2 regions of the Arthrobacter sp. MMS24-T111 genome follow, and region 1 is predicted to be linked to the other one. Evidence: riboswitches for the same ligand, from Rfam matches in the RefSeq annotation. Region 1 holds a riboswitch; the other holds the start of a gene.
What was found. A riboswitch is a leader RNA that binds a small molecule or an ion and turns the genes downstream of it on or off. The one in region 1 is predicted to bind glycine.
Positions count from the first base shown of each region.

Region 2: linked by a shared signal. The riboswitch ahead of gcvP (aminomethyl-transferring glycine dehydrogenase) and the one ahead of gcvP (aminomethyl-transferring glycine dehydrogenase) in region 1 are both predicted to bind glycine.

Region 1 is NZ_JBTZRO010000001.1:1,560,979-1,568,733, reverse strand. Features, by position in the region: gene ACX5I6_RS07265 (DUF445 domain-containing protein) at 1-285, shown strand, start outside; gene ACX5I6_RS07260 (LamB/YcsF family protein) at 437-1,186, opposite strand; gene ACX5I6_RS07255 (hypothetical protein) at 1,170-1,973, opposite strand; gene ACX5I6_RS07250 (amino acid permease) at 2,052-3,578, opposite strand; glycine riboswitch at 3,627-3,722, opposite strand; glycine riboswitch at 3,723-3,821, opposite strand; glycine riboswitch at 4,113-4,213, shown strand; partial or broken gene gcvP (aminomethyl-transferring glycine dehydrogenase) at 4,372-7,253, shown strand; gene gcvT (glycine cleavage system aminomethyltransferase GcvT) at 7,259-7,755, shown strand, end outside.
Region 2 is NZ_JBTZRO010000001.1:197,526-205,280, forward strand. Features, by position in the region: gene ACX5I6_RS00915 (L-serine ammonia-lyase) at 1-1,345, opposite strand, end outside; gene gcvT (glycine cleavage system aminomethyltransferase GcvT) at 1,416-2,564, opposite strand; gene gcvP (aminomethyl-transferring glycine dehydrogenase) at 2,636-5,494, opposite strand; glycine riboswitch at 5,684-5,780, opposite strand; gene ACX5I6_RS00930 (TetR/AcrR family transcriptional regulator) at 5,891-6,427, opposite strand; gene ACX5I6_RS00935 (MFS transporter) at 6,511-7,755, shown strand, end outside.

The DNA of each region.
Region 1 (7,755 bases):
GCAGCTGTGCGGGATTTCGGGACCAGGCTGGTGGGCGACCCCGAACTGGCGGGGAAGGTCAACGCCTGGATCGGGGACGCCGCGGCCTACTTGGTGAAGACTTACCGCTCGGACATCGCCGGGGTCATCACGGACACGGTGGCCCGCTGGGATGCCGAGGAGACCTCGCAGAAGATCGAACTGCAGGTGGGCAAGGACCTGCAGTTCATCCGCATCAACGGCACGGTGGTTGGTTCCTTGGCGGGGCTTGCGATCTTCACGGTGGCGCAACTCATCTTTGGCTAATTGATCGGTCCACCACGAACAGTTTTCTGTGCGGCGCACATCCGATCTCGACGCGACCCGTCCTCCACGCAGCGCATATTCCTTTGCGCTCCGGATATTTGGGGTGCGCCAATGCCTTTGGGCCGCGCCACCAAATACCTGGGTCGAAGACTTACGCGAACGGCTCGAACTGGACGCCTGCTGCCTCAAGTCCTGCCCTGATCCGGACCGCCATCTCCACGGCTTCAGGTGTCCCACCGTGAATGCACAGGGAGTCCGGCCGGACCGCAATGACAGTTCCGTCCACGGCCGCCACTTCGCCTCGCGTGGCCAGGCGGACGGCCCGTTCCACAACCGCATCGACGTCGTACAGGACGGCATCGTCCTCGGAAAGCGGCACCGGGCTGCCATCGGCGCGGTAGGCACGGTCGGCGAAGGCCTCGACGAACACCGGGTGCCCCGCTTCCTTGGCCTGCTTCAGCAGCTCCGAGCCGGGGAGGCCCAGGATGGGCAGGCCGGGATCGTAGGCGTTGATGGCCGCCACCACGGCGGAGGCCTGCTCGGCCTCGCGGACAGTGGTGTCGTACAGCGCACCATGCGCCTTCACGTAGTCAACGGAGGCACCCACCGCATGCGCGACGCCGTCGAGCGCCCCCAGCTGGTACAGCACGTCGCCGAACAGCTCATCAAAACTCATATCCAGCGAGCGGCGGCCGTAGCCGGCCAGATCGCGGTAGCCGAGGTGGGCCCCGACGGTGACATCCAGTTCGTAGGCGGCCCTGCAGCTGTCCAACATGGTGATGGGGTCACCGGCGTGCAGGCCGCACGCCACATTTACGCTGGTGGCCACCTGGAACATAGCCGGATCGCCTCCTGCGGTCCAGGAGCCGAATGATTGCCCTACGTCAGCGTTGAGATCCAAGTGTGTTGCCTTCCAGCGTCAGGTTGTCCGGCGCGGCAGCGGCGGTCAGCTCGCCGGGAATGGTGTCCGGCATCGGCCCAAAAGCCTCGCGGGCGTTCCTGGCCACTGCGCGGCCCATCATGAGGTTACCGGCCCCACCCACAACAGCGCCTATCCCGAAGGGCAGGGCGCGGCCAAACAACGCCGTGCCCTGCCGCTTCAGGAGATTCTTCAGGAAGGCCGACTGGATCCGCTTGCGGACGCTCCCGAATCCCGGCACCACCATCGACTTGGACAGGACGCTCCCCCAGGCATTGCCGGCGCTGTTGCCGGCTGCCTGGCCGCTGAGGGTCCCCAGCAGCGCGGTGCCCTCTTCGCCGAGCATGATGGCCATGACCATGGTGCCGGCTTTCTCCGGGTTGGTCAGCCTGATGCCGTGCAGTTCAGCCAGTGAGGTTGCATAAAGGGCTGTGGCTTCGAGGAAGCCAACGGTGGCGGCCGCGGAAAGTCCCAGCGACGCCACGGTTCCAACGCCGGGGACGACGGCGGTGGCACCCACCAGGGCGCCTCCGCCGGCAACAGCGCGGAGGTAGTCGCGTTCTGCGATGTCCGCCAACTGCGCGGCCGTGGCCCGCGGATGCTTCTTTTGGAGCCTCCGGATGTAGCCCACCACCAAAGGCCGCTGGATCTGCACCGCTTTCAGGAGCATGTTGTGGACGCCGGGCTTGGGCTTGCCCTGGGCGTCAAACAACGCGTTATGGGCGGTTTCCTGTGCGATACGGAGTGCGGGGTTGCTGCGCCGGGCCATGGTCACCTTCATTCAAATCGACCTGCAGCGCGTGGCTGCCGTGTCATCCCATCCTAAGTGGATAAACACTAAGCATGCTTACACTTTTTGGGCCGGCTCTTCAGCGTCCGCGCGTTCGCCGCTGCGACCGGCGGCCTCGTCGGCCCGAAGCTCCGCCCGGAAGACCTCGAAGCGGGTCAGGTGCGCGGGACGGCGCCGAAGAATGGCCCACGCCACGCCAAGGATGACGAACCAGATGGGGGTCACCAGCAGAGCAGCGAGCGTATCGGGCTGGGTGGTCAGGGCCCAGAGGACGAAGGCGAAGAACGCGTACACCACCCACACGGCGGGGATGCCACCGGGCATTTTGAACTTCGAGGCCGCATGCAGGTGCGGGCGGCGGCGGCGGAAGGAGATGTAGCTGGCGAGGATGATCGACCAGACGAAGACGAAGCAGACCGCAGACACGGTGGTCACCATTTCAAAAGCCATGCCAACATCCTGGCCGGCATACATGAGGACGACGCCGGACAGCAGCAGGACGCACGACAGGAACAGCGCGTTGCTGGGCACCTTCCGTGAGGAGAGCCGGCTGAAGACACCGGGGGCGTCGCCTTCCTGGGCCAGGCCGAAGACCATACGGGACGTGGAGTAGATGCCGGAGTTCGCAGAGGACATCGCCGAAGTGAGGACCACCAGGTTGACCACTGTAGCCGCGGCACCGAGACCGGCCAGGGAGAACATCCCAATGAAGGGGCTGTGGCCTGCGGCGAACTGGGTCCACGGGGTGACTGACATCAGGATGACCAGCGCGCCGACATAGAAGAGCAAAACGCGGACGGGGATGGCGTTGATGGCCCTGGGCAGCGTGCGCTCGGGATTCTTGGCCTCGGCGGCGGTGGTGCCCACCAGTTCGATGCCCACGAAGGCGAATACTGCAATCTGGAATCCGGCCACGAAGCCCATGAACTCATTGGGGAAGAACCCGCCGTGGCTCCACAGGTTGGTGAAGCTTGCGGTGCCCGCGTCGCTCTGGAAACCGGTGAAGATCATGAAGAGCCCCACAATAAACAGGGCCGCTATGGCGACGATCTTGATGAGGGCGAACCAGAACTCGGTCTCGCCGAAGGCCTTGACCGTTGCGAGGTTCAGCAGCAGCAGGATGCCCACCGTGGCCAGGCCCGGGATCCAAAGCGGCAGCGCCGGCCAAAGTTCCTTCGAGTACCCTGCGATGGCGATGACGTCCGCGATTCCGGTGATCACCCAGCAGAACCAGTATGTCCACCCGGTGAAGAAGCCTGCCCACGGACCCAGGAGGTCGGCGGCGAAATCACTGAAGGACTTGTAGTTCAGGTTGCTCAGCAGCAACTCGCCCATGGCACGCATGACGAAGAAAAGCATGAAGCCGATGATCATGTACACGAAGATCACGGAAGGTCCGGCGGCGGAAATGGTCTTGCCGGAACCCATGAACAGGCCCGTGCCGATCGCGCCACCAATGGCGATGAGCTGGATATGCCGGTTGGTGAGTTGCCGTTCCAGGTGGGGAGGCCCGCTGCGGGCTGCCGTGCCAGCGCCCTGGCCGCGGGCTGGTTCGCTGTTGGACGTGGGGGGATGAATCGCCATGAGGAACTCCATCGATAAAGCGGCTTTTGGGGCCGCAAAGATTTGGTTCCTCCCCGCTCTGTTGTGGACCTGAGAGTTTCCGCGGCCAAAGCCGCTTGCACCGTCGGTGAGCCAAGGCCATGCCTGGCTGCTTTCCAGAGTTGCCTGTCCGCGGCGGTACGTGGGCCTGAGAGTTTCCTGGGGAGGGTTTGCTCCTACGGCGCCTGCTGGGTGTACCCGGCAGGACTCTCCCGCCGCAGGTCGAAGGCGTATTCAGTTGGGGGCCGCCGGCCTTTTAGGCCGAGGCCGGCCATGCAACGGGACAGGCGCCGACTGGTGGACTGCTCCGGATACGCTGAGCCAGCCACCGGCGGCGCCAATCCCGGGTTCAGTGTGGTGTCCGTCACGATCGAATGTCAAACCCCTCCCGACACAAGCGGGGAATGAAGGCGTCACGTGCCCACTCAAGCCCCTCACCGAACCCTGCCGATTTGCCATGGACGGGTCCGGCCCGGTACCTTGTGAGCCGAATCACCCACATTTGAATAAGCCTTTCGAGCTGTGACGGGAGAGTCCTCCCGGCGAATCACCGGACAGGCGCCGTAGGAGCAAATCCTCCCCAGGAATCTCTCAGGCCCATGTACCGTCACGGCGAGGCGACTCTGGAAAGCAACCAGGCTTCTGCCGGGTTCACCGACGGTGCAAGCGGCCCCTGCCACCAGCAGGCAACGCGGAATCTCTCAGGTCCAATACAGAGCGGGGAGGGACCCATCCCACGCCGTGCCACCCTGGCCGGCCAGATCCGGAGTTCCTCATGACGATTCATTCGCATCCAACATCGTTTGTTGACCGCCATATCGGCGCACGCCGCCAGGCCGACGTCGACACCATGCTCAAGGCCGTGGGCTACGACAGCCTTGATGGCCTGGTTGACGTGGCCGTCCCTGCGTCCATCCGCCAGGAAACTGCGCTGAACCTGACCGAAGCCCTCAGTGAGGTGGAGGTCCTCGCCGAGCTGCGCCGGATCGCCGGCCGGAACAAGACCGCCATCCAGATGATCGGCCAGGGCTACTACGACACCGTGACCCCGCCGGTGATCCGCCGCAACATCCTGGAATCCCCGGCCTGGTATACCGCCTACACCCCATACCAGCCGGAAATCTCGCAGGGCCGGCTCGAGGCACTGCTGAACTTCCAGACCATGGTGCAGGACCTCACTGCACTCCCCGTGGCCAACGCCTCGTTGCTGGACGAGGCCACCGCCGTGGCCGAGGCCGTGCTCTAATGCGCAGGGCAAATAAGGACAAGAATGCCAAGGATGGCAGGACCGTGCTCGACGCCGACTGCCTGCCGCAGACCATCGCCATCGTGCAGGGTCGCGCCGAGGCGCTCGGCTTCGAGGTGGAGGTCGCGGACCTGTCCACGGGCCTGCCGGAGGGTGCCATCAACGGCGTCGTGCTGCAGCAACCTGGGGTGTCCGGCCGCGTGTGGGACCACTCCGCCGTGATCGCCGCTGCCAAGGACCGGGGCGCGCTGGTCACGGTCGCGGCCGACCTGCTGGCGCTGGCCCTGATCACCCCTCCCGGTGAGCAGGGCGCGGACATCGCCGTCGGCTCCACCCAGCGTTTTGGCGTGCCGTTGTTCTTTGGGGGGCCGCACGCCGCCTACATGGCGGTCCGGAAGGGGATGGAACGTACCCTTCCGGGCAGGATCGTAGGAGTGTCCAAGGACAACGCCGGCACCCCTGCCTACCGCCTGGCTTTGCAGACCCGCGAGCAGCACATCCGCCGCGAGAAGGCCACGTCCAATATCTGCACGGCCCAGGCGCTGCTGGCCATCGTTGCGTCCATGTATGCCGTGTACCACGGCCCCGACGGCCTGAAGGCGATTGCCGAGACCGTCCACCACAAGGCCAGGGTCCTGGCCACCGCCCTTAGGGCCATGGGCCGCGAACTGGTTAGCGATTCCTTCTTCGACACCGTGACGGTGCGCGTTCCGGGCAAGGCTGCCAAGGTGGTCACCGCTGCCGAGGCGCGCGGCATCAACCTGCGCTTCGTTGACCAGGACACCGTCGGCGTCTCCGTCGATGAGACGACGACGGCGGCAACACTATCCGCCGTCGCCGTCGCCTTTGGTGCCGGTCCGGTGGGTGACGCCCAAGGTTTCGAACTGCCCGACGCCATCTTGCGCACCTCGGCCTATCTGCAGCATCCGGTGTTCAACACGCACCGGTCTGAAACCCAGCTGCTGCGTTACATCCGCAAGCTCTCTGACCGTGACCTGGCCCTGGACCGGACCATGATCCCGTTGGGTTCGTGCACCATGAAGTTGAACGCGACGGCTGAGATGGAAGCGATTTCCTGGCCGGAGTTCGCCTCGATCCACCCGTTCGCCCCGGATACCCAGACCGAGGGCTGGCGCGAACTCATTTCCGGCCTGGAAGCGGACCTTGCCGAGATCACCGGGTATGACCAGGTCTCCATCCAGCCCAACGCCGGCTCCCAGGGCGAACTCGCCGGCCTGCTGGCGATCCGCGGCTACCACCACTCCCGCGGTGAGCAGCAGCGTAACGTCTGCCTGATCCCGGCCTCGGCGCACGGCACCAACGCCGCCTCCGCCGTCCTCGCCGGCATGAAGGTCGTGGTCGTGGCCACCGCCGCTGACGGGACGATCGACCACGAGGACCTGACGGCCAAGATCGAGGCGAACAAGGATGTCCTGTCGGCCATCATGATCACCTACCCCTCCACCCACGGCGTGTTCGACGGGGATGTCCGGGAGGTCTGCGACGCCGTCCACGCCGCGGGGGGCCAGGTCTACATTGACGGGGCGAACCTGAACGCCCTGGTGGGGCTGGCCCAGCCGGGCCGGTTCGGCGGGGACGTCTCGCACCTGAACCTGCATAAGACCTTCTGCATCCCGCACGGTGGCGGGGGACCCGGTGTGGGCCCGGTCGCTGCGAAGGCGCACCTGGCACCGTTCATGCCCGGCGATGCGAACAAGGCCGCGCACGAGCCCGGGCACGGGGTGGCGATTTCGGCGTCCAGGTTCGGTTCGGCCGGGGTGCTGCCGATCTCGTGGGCGTACGTGAAGCTGATGGGCGGGCAAGGCCTGACCGAGGCCACCAAGTCCGCGCTGCTGGCCGCGAACTATGTCGCGTCCCGCCTGAACGAGTACTTCCCGGTCCTCTACACCGGTGAGGGCGGGCTGGTGGCGCACGAGTGCATCCTGGACCTGCGCGAACTCACGGCGAAGACCGGGGTCACGGCCGAGGACGTGGCCAAACGGCTGATCGACTTCGGGTTCCACGCCCCCACCCTGTCCTTCCCCGTCGCGGGCACCCTCATGGTGGAACCCACCGAGTCCGAGGACCTCGCCGAGATCGACCGCTTCATCGAAGCCATGATCACCATCCGCCAGGAAATCGACCAGGTAGCCAACGGCGACATCACCCTGGAGGCATCCCCGGTGCGCAACGCACCCCACACGGCTGCCGCCGTCGTCTCCTCTGACTGGGACCGCGCCTACCCGCGGGAGCAAGCCGCGTTCCCCGTTGCCTCGCTCCGCCAGGACAAGTACTTCCCACCCGTCGGCCGGATCGACGGCGCCGCCGGCGACCGGAACCTGGTCTGCTCCTGCCCGCCCCTCGAAGCGTTCGAGACTTCGACAAGCTCAATCACCGGATTGGAAGACTGATTCCCATGACCGAGAACTACACCGCTCTTTTCGAGCAGCACAAGAAGGCCGGGGCCTCGTTCACGGACTTCGGCGGCTGGCAGATGCCGCTCAAGTACGAGTCTGAACTCGCGGAACACCACGCTGTCCGCAAGGCCGCCGGGCTGTTCGACCTCTCCCACATGGGAGAAGTCTGGGTCACCGGCCCCGACGCCGCCGCGTTCCTGGACTACGCCCTGGTGGGCAAGATCTCCGCGGTCGCCATCGGCAAGGCAAAGTACTCGCTGATCTGCAACGAAGACGGCGGCATCATCGACGACCTCATCACCTACCGCCGGCCATCCCCCGAAGAGGGCGTTGACAGGTACCTGGTGGTGCCCAACGCGGGCAACGCCGCAGTGGTGGCCAAGGAACTCCTGGAACGCTCCGCCGCCTTCGACGTCACTGTGGAGGACGCCTCCGCCAACACCTCGCTGATCGCCGTCCAGGGACCGAATTCCGAAGCGATCCTCCTGACGCTGGT
Region 2 (7,755 bases), 1.4 Mb from region 1:
CTTCATCCAGGGAGACCCGGTGGGTCCCGTCACCCCAGAGCGCCATCTTCGCGGCGTTGATCGCCTTCGCGGCCGCGATCGCGTTCCGTTCGATGCAGGGCACCTGCACCAGCCCGCCGATCGGATCGCAGGTCAGGCCCAGGTTGTGTTCCATCGCGATTTCAGCGGCGTTCTCCACCTGCGCCGGGGTCCCGCCCATGACCTCGGCCAGGCCCGCGGCGGCCATCGAGGACGCGGAACCCACCTCGCCCTGGCAGCCGACCTCGGCCCCGGAGATCGAGGCCTGTTCCTTGTACAGCACCCCCACGGCGGCGGCGGCGAGCAGGAACTTGACCACGACGTCGTCGCGGTCAGCGCCGGTGGCTTTGTCCATGCCGGGAGCGAAATGCAGGGCGTAGAACAACACGGCAGGGATGATCCCGGCCGCCCCGTTCGTCGGGGCGGTGACCACGCGGCCACCGGATGCGTTCTCCTCGTTCACGGCCAGCGCCACCAAGTTAACCCATTCCTGCCAATACCGGGGATCGAACGGGCCCGCGTCCCACGCGGCGTCCTGGTCCGTGTCCTGTCCGTCGGCGCATTCCTTCTTCAACCGCTCAAACCAGTCAGGGGCGCGGCGGCGGACCTTCAAGCCGCCCGGCAACACGCCCTCACGCTTCAGCGAGGCCGCGACGCAGGCTTCCATCACGGACCAGATGTGCAGCAACCCGGCCCGGATCTCCTCCTCGCCGCGGGAGGCTTTTTCGTTCACCAGCATCACGTCGGCGATTCCCAACCCGGTCACTGCGCAATGCTCCAACAGTTCCGCCGCGGTCCGGAACGGCAGCGGAAGCTCCTTCTTGGACTCCTCCAGTTCTTGCCGGGCCGCGTCTTCCTCACCCTCCCGGACGATGAACCCGCCACCGACCGAGAAGAACGTCGCGGCATGCACCACCGCACCGGCAGCATCGGTGACGGTGAACGTCATCCCGTTCGTGTGCCGGGGCAATACCGTCAGGGGCCGCAGCACCATGTCCTTCACCCCATACGGCAGCGGCACGGCGCCGGCGAGGTGCAAGGTCCCCGTCCCGGCAATCGCGGCCAGCCGCTCCTCCACCTCCGACGGGAGGATCAACTCCGGGTGAAACCCCTCCAAGCCCAACAGGATCGCGGTCATCGTCCCGTGCCCATGACCCGTGGCCGCCAACGAGCCATACAAATCCACCCGCAACGACGCCACGTGAGCCAGCGCACCCGAGGCCTTGAGTTCCTCCGCAAAAACGGCAGCAGCGCGCATCGGCCCCACAGTATGAGAGGACGAAGGCCCAATCCCGATCGAAAACAGATCAAAAACGCCAACAGCCATGCGATTGGTTCCTAACTAAAACGGGTGGTGGGGCGGGGTTTCGACAAGCGAAACCACCGGCTGTCCGGCGCTATTTTTGGCGCTTGTAGAACGGGAGGCCGACGACTTCGAAGGGTTCGGCCTTACCGCGCAGGTCGACTTCGAGGGAAGTTCCCGGCGCCGAATGCTCGACGTCGACGTAGGCCATGGCGATCGGGTAGCCCAGGGTGGGCGAAGGCTGGCCGGAGGTGACTTCACCGACGGTGGCGCCGTCTTTCAGGACCGGGTAGTGCGCGCGGCCGGCGCGGCGTCCCCGGCCCGTGAGCCCCACGAGGCGGCGGCCGGAGGTGCTGCCCGCACCGGCCTCCTTCTTGGCTGCAAGCGCGGCCTTCCCGACGAAGTCGCCTTCCTTGGACAGCGCGACGACGGCGCCCAGGCCGGCGGCGAACGGGTCGCCTTCCAGCGAGAGTTCGTTGCCGTAGAGCGGCATTCCCGCTTCGAGGCGGAGGGAGTCGCGGGAGGCGAGCCCTGCGGGGGTGAGCTGGCCCTCGTCGGCTATGGCGATCAGCGCCTGCCAGAGGCCCGGGGCGTCCCCGTTGTCCACGAAGATCTCGAAGCCGTCCTCGCCGGTGTACCCGGTCCGGGCCAGCAGCAGGTCCAGGCCCGCACCGCCCACCAGGAAGGGGACCTCGACGGCGGCGTAGTACTTCAGCTCTGTCACCAGGGAATGCCGCGCTGCCGGAACCAGCCGCAGCAGGATCGATTCTGCTGCCGGGCCTTGGACGGCGATCAGTGACGTGCGGGCTGAGGCGTCCTCCACCTTCACGTCGAACCGTGCGGCACGTTCCTGCAAAGCTGCTGCGACGGTGTCTGCGTTTCCTGCGTTGGGGACCACCAGGAAGACGTCGGTGCCATCCGCTGCTGCCGGCCGGCGGTAGGTGATGAGATCGTCGATGATGCCGCCGTCTTCGTTGCAGATCAGCGAGTACTTGGCCTTGCCCACTGCCATGGCGGAGATCTTGCCCACCAGGGCGTAGTCCAGGAAGGCGGCGGCGTCGGGGCCGGTGACCCAGACTTCTCCCATGTGGGAGAGGTCGAACAGCCCGGCGGCCTGGCGGACGGCGTGGTGCTCGGCCAGTTCGGAGCTGTACTTGAGCGGCATCTGCCAGCCGCCAAAGTCCGTGAAGGAGGCGCCGAGCTTTTTATGCTCGTCGTAGAGCGCGGTGTACTTCTCAGTCATTGAAAGTCCTTTGGGAGCGGTGGTTGAGCCGGCCGAAACCGGGTGCCGGCCGGCTCAACCACCGGAGCGGTCTAGTTCTCGAACTCGGACAGCGGCGGGCAGGAGCAGATGAGGTTGCGGTCGCCGGCGGCGCCGTCGATGCGTCCCACCGGCGGGAAGTATTTGTCCTGCTTGTGGTGGGCCGGGAACGCGGCCTGCTCGCGCGGGTAGGCGCGGTCCCAGTCGGAGCTGACGACGGCGGCAGCCGTGTGGGGTGCGTGGCGCAGGGGTGAGTCGGTGACGGCGAAGTCGCCGTTGGCCACCTGGTCGATTTCCTGGCGGATGGTGATCATGGCTTCGATGAAGCGGTCGATCTCGGCCAGGTCCTCGGACTCGGTGGGTTCCACCATGAGGGTGCCCGCGACGGGGAAGGACAGGGTGGGGGCGTGGAACCCGAAGTCGATCAGCCGTTTGGCCACGTCCTCGGCCGTGACCCCGGTCTTCGCGGTGAGTTCGCGCAGGTCCAGGATGCACTCGTGCGCCACCAGCCCGCCCTCACCGGTGTAGAGGACCGGGAAGTACTCGTTCAGGCGGGACGCGACATAGTTCGCGGCCAGCAGCGCGGACTTGGTGGCCTCGGTCAGGCCCTGCCCGCCCATCAGCTTCACGTACGCCCACGAGATCGGCAGCACCCCGGCCGAACCGAACCGGGACGCCGAAATCGCCACCCCGTGCCCGGGCTCGTGCGCGGCCTTGTTCGCATCGCCGGGCATGAACGGTGCCAGGTGCGCCTTCGCAGCGACCGGGCCCACACCGGGTCCCCCGCCACCGTGCGGGATGCAGAAGGTCTTATGCAGGTTCAGGTGCGAGACGTCCCCGCCGAACCGGCCCGGCTGGGCCAGGCCCACCAGGGCGTTCAGGTTGGCCCCGTCAATGTAGACCTGGCCCCCCGCGGCGTGGACGGCGTCACAGACCTCCCTCACATCCCCGTCGAACACGCCGTGGGTGGAGGGGTAGGTGATCATGATGGCCGACAGGACATCCTTGTTCGCCTCGATCTTGGCCGTCAGGTCCTCGTGGTCGATCGTCCCGTCAGCGGCGGTGGCCACGACCACGACCTTCATGCCGGCGAGGACGGCGGAGGCGGCGTTGGTGCCGTGCGCCGAGGCCGGGATCAGGCAGACGGTGCGCTGCTGCTCGCCCCGGGAGTGGTGGTAGCCGCGGATCGCCAGCAGGCCGGCGAGTTCGCCCTGGGAGCCGGCGTTGGGCTGGATGGAGACCTGGTCATACCCGGTGATCTCGGCAAGGTCCGCTTCCAGGCCGGTGATGAGTTCGCGCCAGCCCTCGGTCTGGGAGTCCGGGGCGAACGGGTGGATCGAGGCGAACTCCGGCCAGGAAATCGCTTCCATCTCGGCGGTGGCGTTCAACTTCATGGTGCACGAACCCAACGGAATCATGGTCCGGTCCAGCGCCAGGTCACGGTCAGAGAGCTTGCGGATATAACGCAACAACTGGGTTTCGGACCGGTGCGTGTTGAACACCGGATGCTGCAGATAGGCCGAGGAACGCACGACGGCGGCCTCAAGACCGAAGCCCTGGCCCTCGCCGTGGACCTCGGCAACCGGGGCGCCGAAGACGTCGGCAACCTGGGCGACGATGGCCGGCGTCGTGGTTTCGTCGAGGGAGATGCCTACGGTGTCGGCGTCGATGCGCCGCAGGTTGATGCCGCGGGCCTCTGCGTCGGAGATCACTGCTGACGCGCGGCCGGCAACGCGGACCGTCAGGGTGTCGAAGAAGGAGGTGTGCAGGACGTCCAGGCCGGCGGCCTTGAGCGCCGCGGCGAGGGTACGGGCGTGGCCATGCGCCGTTTCCGCGATCGCCTTCAACCCCTCCGGGCCGTGGTACACGGCATACATGGACGCAACGATGGCCAGCAGCGCCTGGGCCGTGCAGATATTGGACGTGGCCTTCTCGCGGCGGATGTGCTGCTCGCGGGTCTGCAAAGCCAGACGGTAGGCGGGAACACCGGCGTCGTCCTTTGACACCCCAACCAGGCGGCCGGGCAGGGAACGTTCCAGGCCCTTGCGGACAGCCATGTAGGCGGCGTGCGGGCCGCCGAAGAACAACGGCACGCCAAAACGCTGGGCCGAGCCGACGGCGATGTCCGCGCCCTGTTCGCCCGGAGGGGTGATCAGGGTCAGCGCCAGCAAATCGGCGGCCACCGTCACCAGCGCGCCCCGGTCCTTGGCGGCGGCGATCACGGCGGACTGGTCCCACACGCGGCCGGAGGCGCCGGGCTGCTGCAGCACGACGCCATTGATGTCGCCGTCGGGCAGGCCTTGGGAGAGGTCGGCGACCTCCACCTCGAAGCCGAGCGCCTCGGCGCGGCCCTTGACAATGGCGATGGTCTGCGGGAGCACGTCGATGTCCAGGACGGTCTTGCCGTCCTTGGCCGCCGCGGACTTGTTGGCGCGGCGCATCAGCAGGACGGCCTCCGCCACGGCGGTGGATTCATCCAGCAGCGAGGCGTTGGCGATGGGCAGTCCCACCAGGTCCTGGACCATGGTCTGGAAGTTCAGCAGCGCCTCGAGCCGGCCCTGCGAGATTTCCGGCTGGTACGGGGTGTAGGCGGTGTACCAGGCCGGGGATTCCAGGATGTTGCGGCGGATCACCGGCGGCGTCACGGTGTCGTAATAACCCTGCCCGATCATCTGCACGGCAGTCTTGTTTTTCGCGGCAAGCTTGCGCAGCTCGGCCAGGACCTCCACCTCGCTGAGGGCGTCCTGCAGGCGGAGGGCGGTTTCCTGGCGGATGACCTTGGGGACGGCGGTGTCAACCAGGGAGTCGACAGTGTCGTAGCCAACGGCTTTGAGCATGGTGTCGACGTCGTCCTGGCGGCGCGCGCCGATATGGCGGTCTACGAAGGTGGTGGAGGCTGGGCTAACCGGCACGAAGGAACTCCATTTACTCAGGCGGCGCAGGGTACGCCACAGCGATTCGGGTTCCTCCCCGCTCTGTATTGGACCTGAGAGATTCCGCGGTGCCTGCCTGGCAGGACCCGCTTGCACCGTCGGTGAGCACACCGGCTCCAGACCCCCGATTGGGGGCCATGGGAACCGCCTGCTGCTTTCCAGAGGCGCCTCGCCGCGGCGGTACGGGGGCCTGCGAGATTCCTGGGGAGGATTTGCTCCTACGGCGCCTGCCTGTACACCGGCAGAACTCTCCCGCCGCAGATCAAAGGCTATTCACTTGTTAAACCAGCCATGTGCTGGATCATGCGGGCCGGTGACAGCCCTCACAACATTCAATTGTCCTATGCCGCAACCCTTCACGGCAAATGGCGGAGGCTACCTGCGGAGCCGCTCCAGGGCCGCCAGGAGTTCCTCCACGTCAGCGGCCGCTCCCCCTTGCGGCGCCGGGCCAACGGACAGCATGGCGTTGAAATACAGCCCGTCCCCCATGTAAAGGACCGCCTTGGCCAGTCCGGGCCCGACGTCGGCCGCGATCTCATCCAGCCACCGCTGCTGGATGGCTGCGAAACGGCGCCGGGTTTCCTGGTGCGCTACTTCCGCCAGCCTGGTGGCGGCGACGATGGCCCGATCCAGCGGAGTGTCCGCCCAGACGGAAGAGCGGATGAAGTAGGCGGCCGCCCCCTCGGCGGCCCCGGCCATGGCGTCGGCGTCCTCCTTGGCCAGCCCGTCCAAACGGTCCAGGAGCACTTCGATGAGCGCTTCCTTGTTGGGGAAGTGGTAGAGCAGTCCACCTTTGGACACCCCAGCCTTCCTGGCCACCGCATCCAGCGTGGCCGCCCGCTCCCCCACCTCGATCAGGAGGGTTTCGAAGGCGTCAAGGACCGCGTCTCGGGCTACAGGCTTTCGGGGCATGCTTCCCATCATGCCCTCCGCCGGTGTGGAAACGGGAAACGGCAAAGTTTCAAACTGTACCGTCTGGACGGTATAGTTATTTCATGACGACTTCCCCTTCGACCCTGGCGCCCGCACGCACCGGCGGAGCGGCCGCGCGCTCCCCGCGGCGCGACTGGCTCGCACTGGGGCTGCTGATGTTCCCAGTGCTGCTCGTCGCCGTGGACAACACCGCACTGACATTCGCCCTGCCCGCCATCACCCGCGCCCTGGAACCCTCCGGCGTCCACCTGCTGTGGATTATCGACGCCTATCCGCTGGTACTGGCCGGACTCCTGGTCTCAATGGGAAGCCTTGGCGACAGGATCGGGCGGCGCCGGTTGCTCATTATCGGCAGCACGGGCTTTGCCGGGTTATCCGCCGCGACGGCTTTTGCGCCCACCGCGGAGTGGCTGATCGCCGGGCGGGCCACCCTGGGGTTCTTCGGGGCGATGCTGATGCCCTCCACGTTGTCGCTGATCCGCAACATCTTCCCTGAACCCAACCGCCGGCGGATGGCCGTCGCCGTCTGGGCTGCCGGATTCTCCGGCGGCGCGGCCTTGGGCCCAATCTTCGGCGGCTGGCTGGTGGAGCATTTCTGGTGGGGCGCCGTGTTCCTGGTGGCGGTACCCCTGATGCTTCCCCTGCTGGCACTGGGGAGAACCTTGATCCCGGAATCCAAGGACCCATCGCCGGGCAGGGTGGACGTCCCCAGCATCCTGCTGTCTATGCTGGTGATGGTTCCCATGGTCTACGGCATCAAGGATGTTGCCACCGAAGGTCCGGGCCCGGCAGGCCTTGGCAGCATGGCGTTCGGCGTGGCGATGGGCGTAGTGTTCGTGCGGCGCCAGCAACGCCTGGAACACCCCCTGCTGGACATGTCGCTGTTCCGGAACCGGGTGTTCAGCATGGCCATCAGCGCCAACATCCTGGCCCTGTTTTCCTTCAATGGCTTCATCCTGTTCCTTGCCCAGCACCTCCAGCTCCTTGAGGGCCTGAGCCCGTCAGCCGCGGGCGTGGCGATGATTCCGGCGCTGGCAGCCACGGTGGTGGCCGGCCTTGTGGTGGTGCCGCTGGTCCGCAAGGTCCGTCCGGGGTACGTGGTGGCGGCGGGGCTGGCCTTCAGTGCCACGGGCTACACCCTGGTGGCGTTCGGAAACCACGACGGCGGACCTGCACTGCTGCTGGCAGCGCTCCTGGTCCTGGCGCTGGGCGTGGGGACGGCGGAAACCATTTCGAATGACCTCATCCTGGGCTCCGCGCCCCCGGAAAAGTCAGGCGCCGCAGCGGCCATCTCCGAAACAGGATAC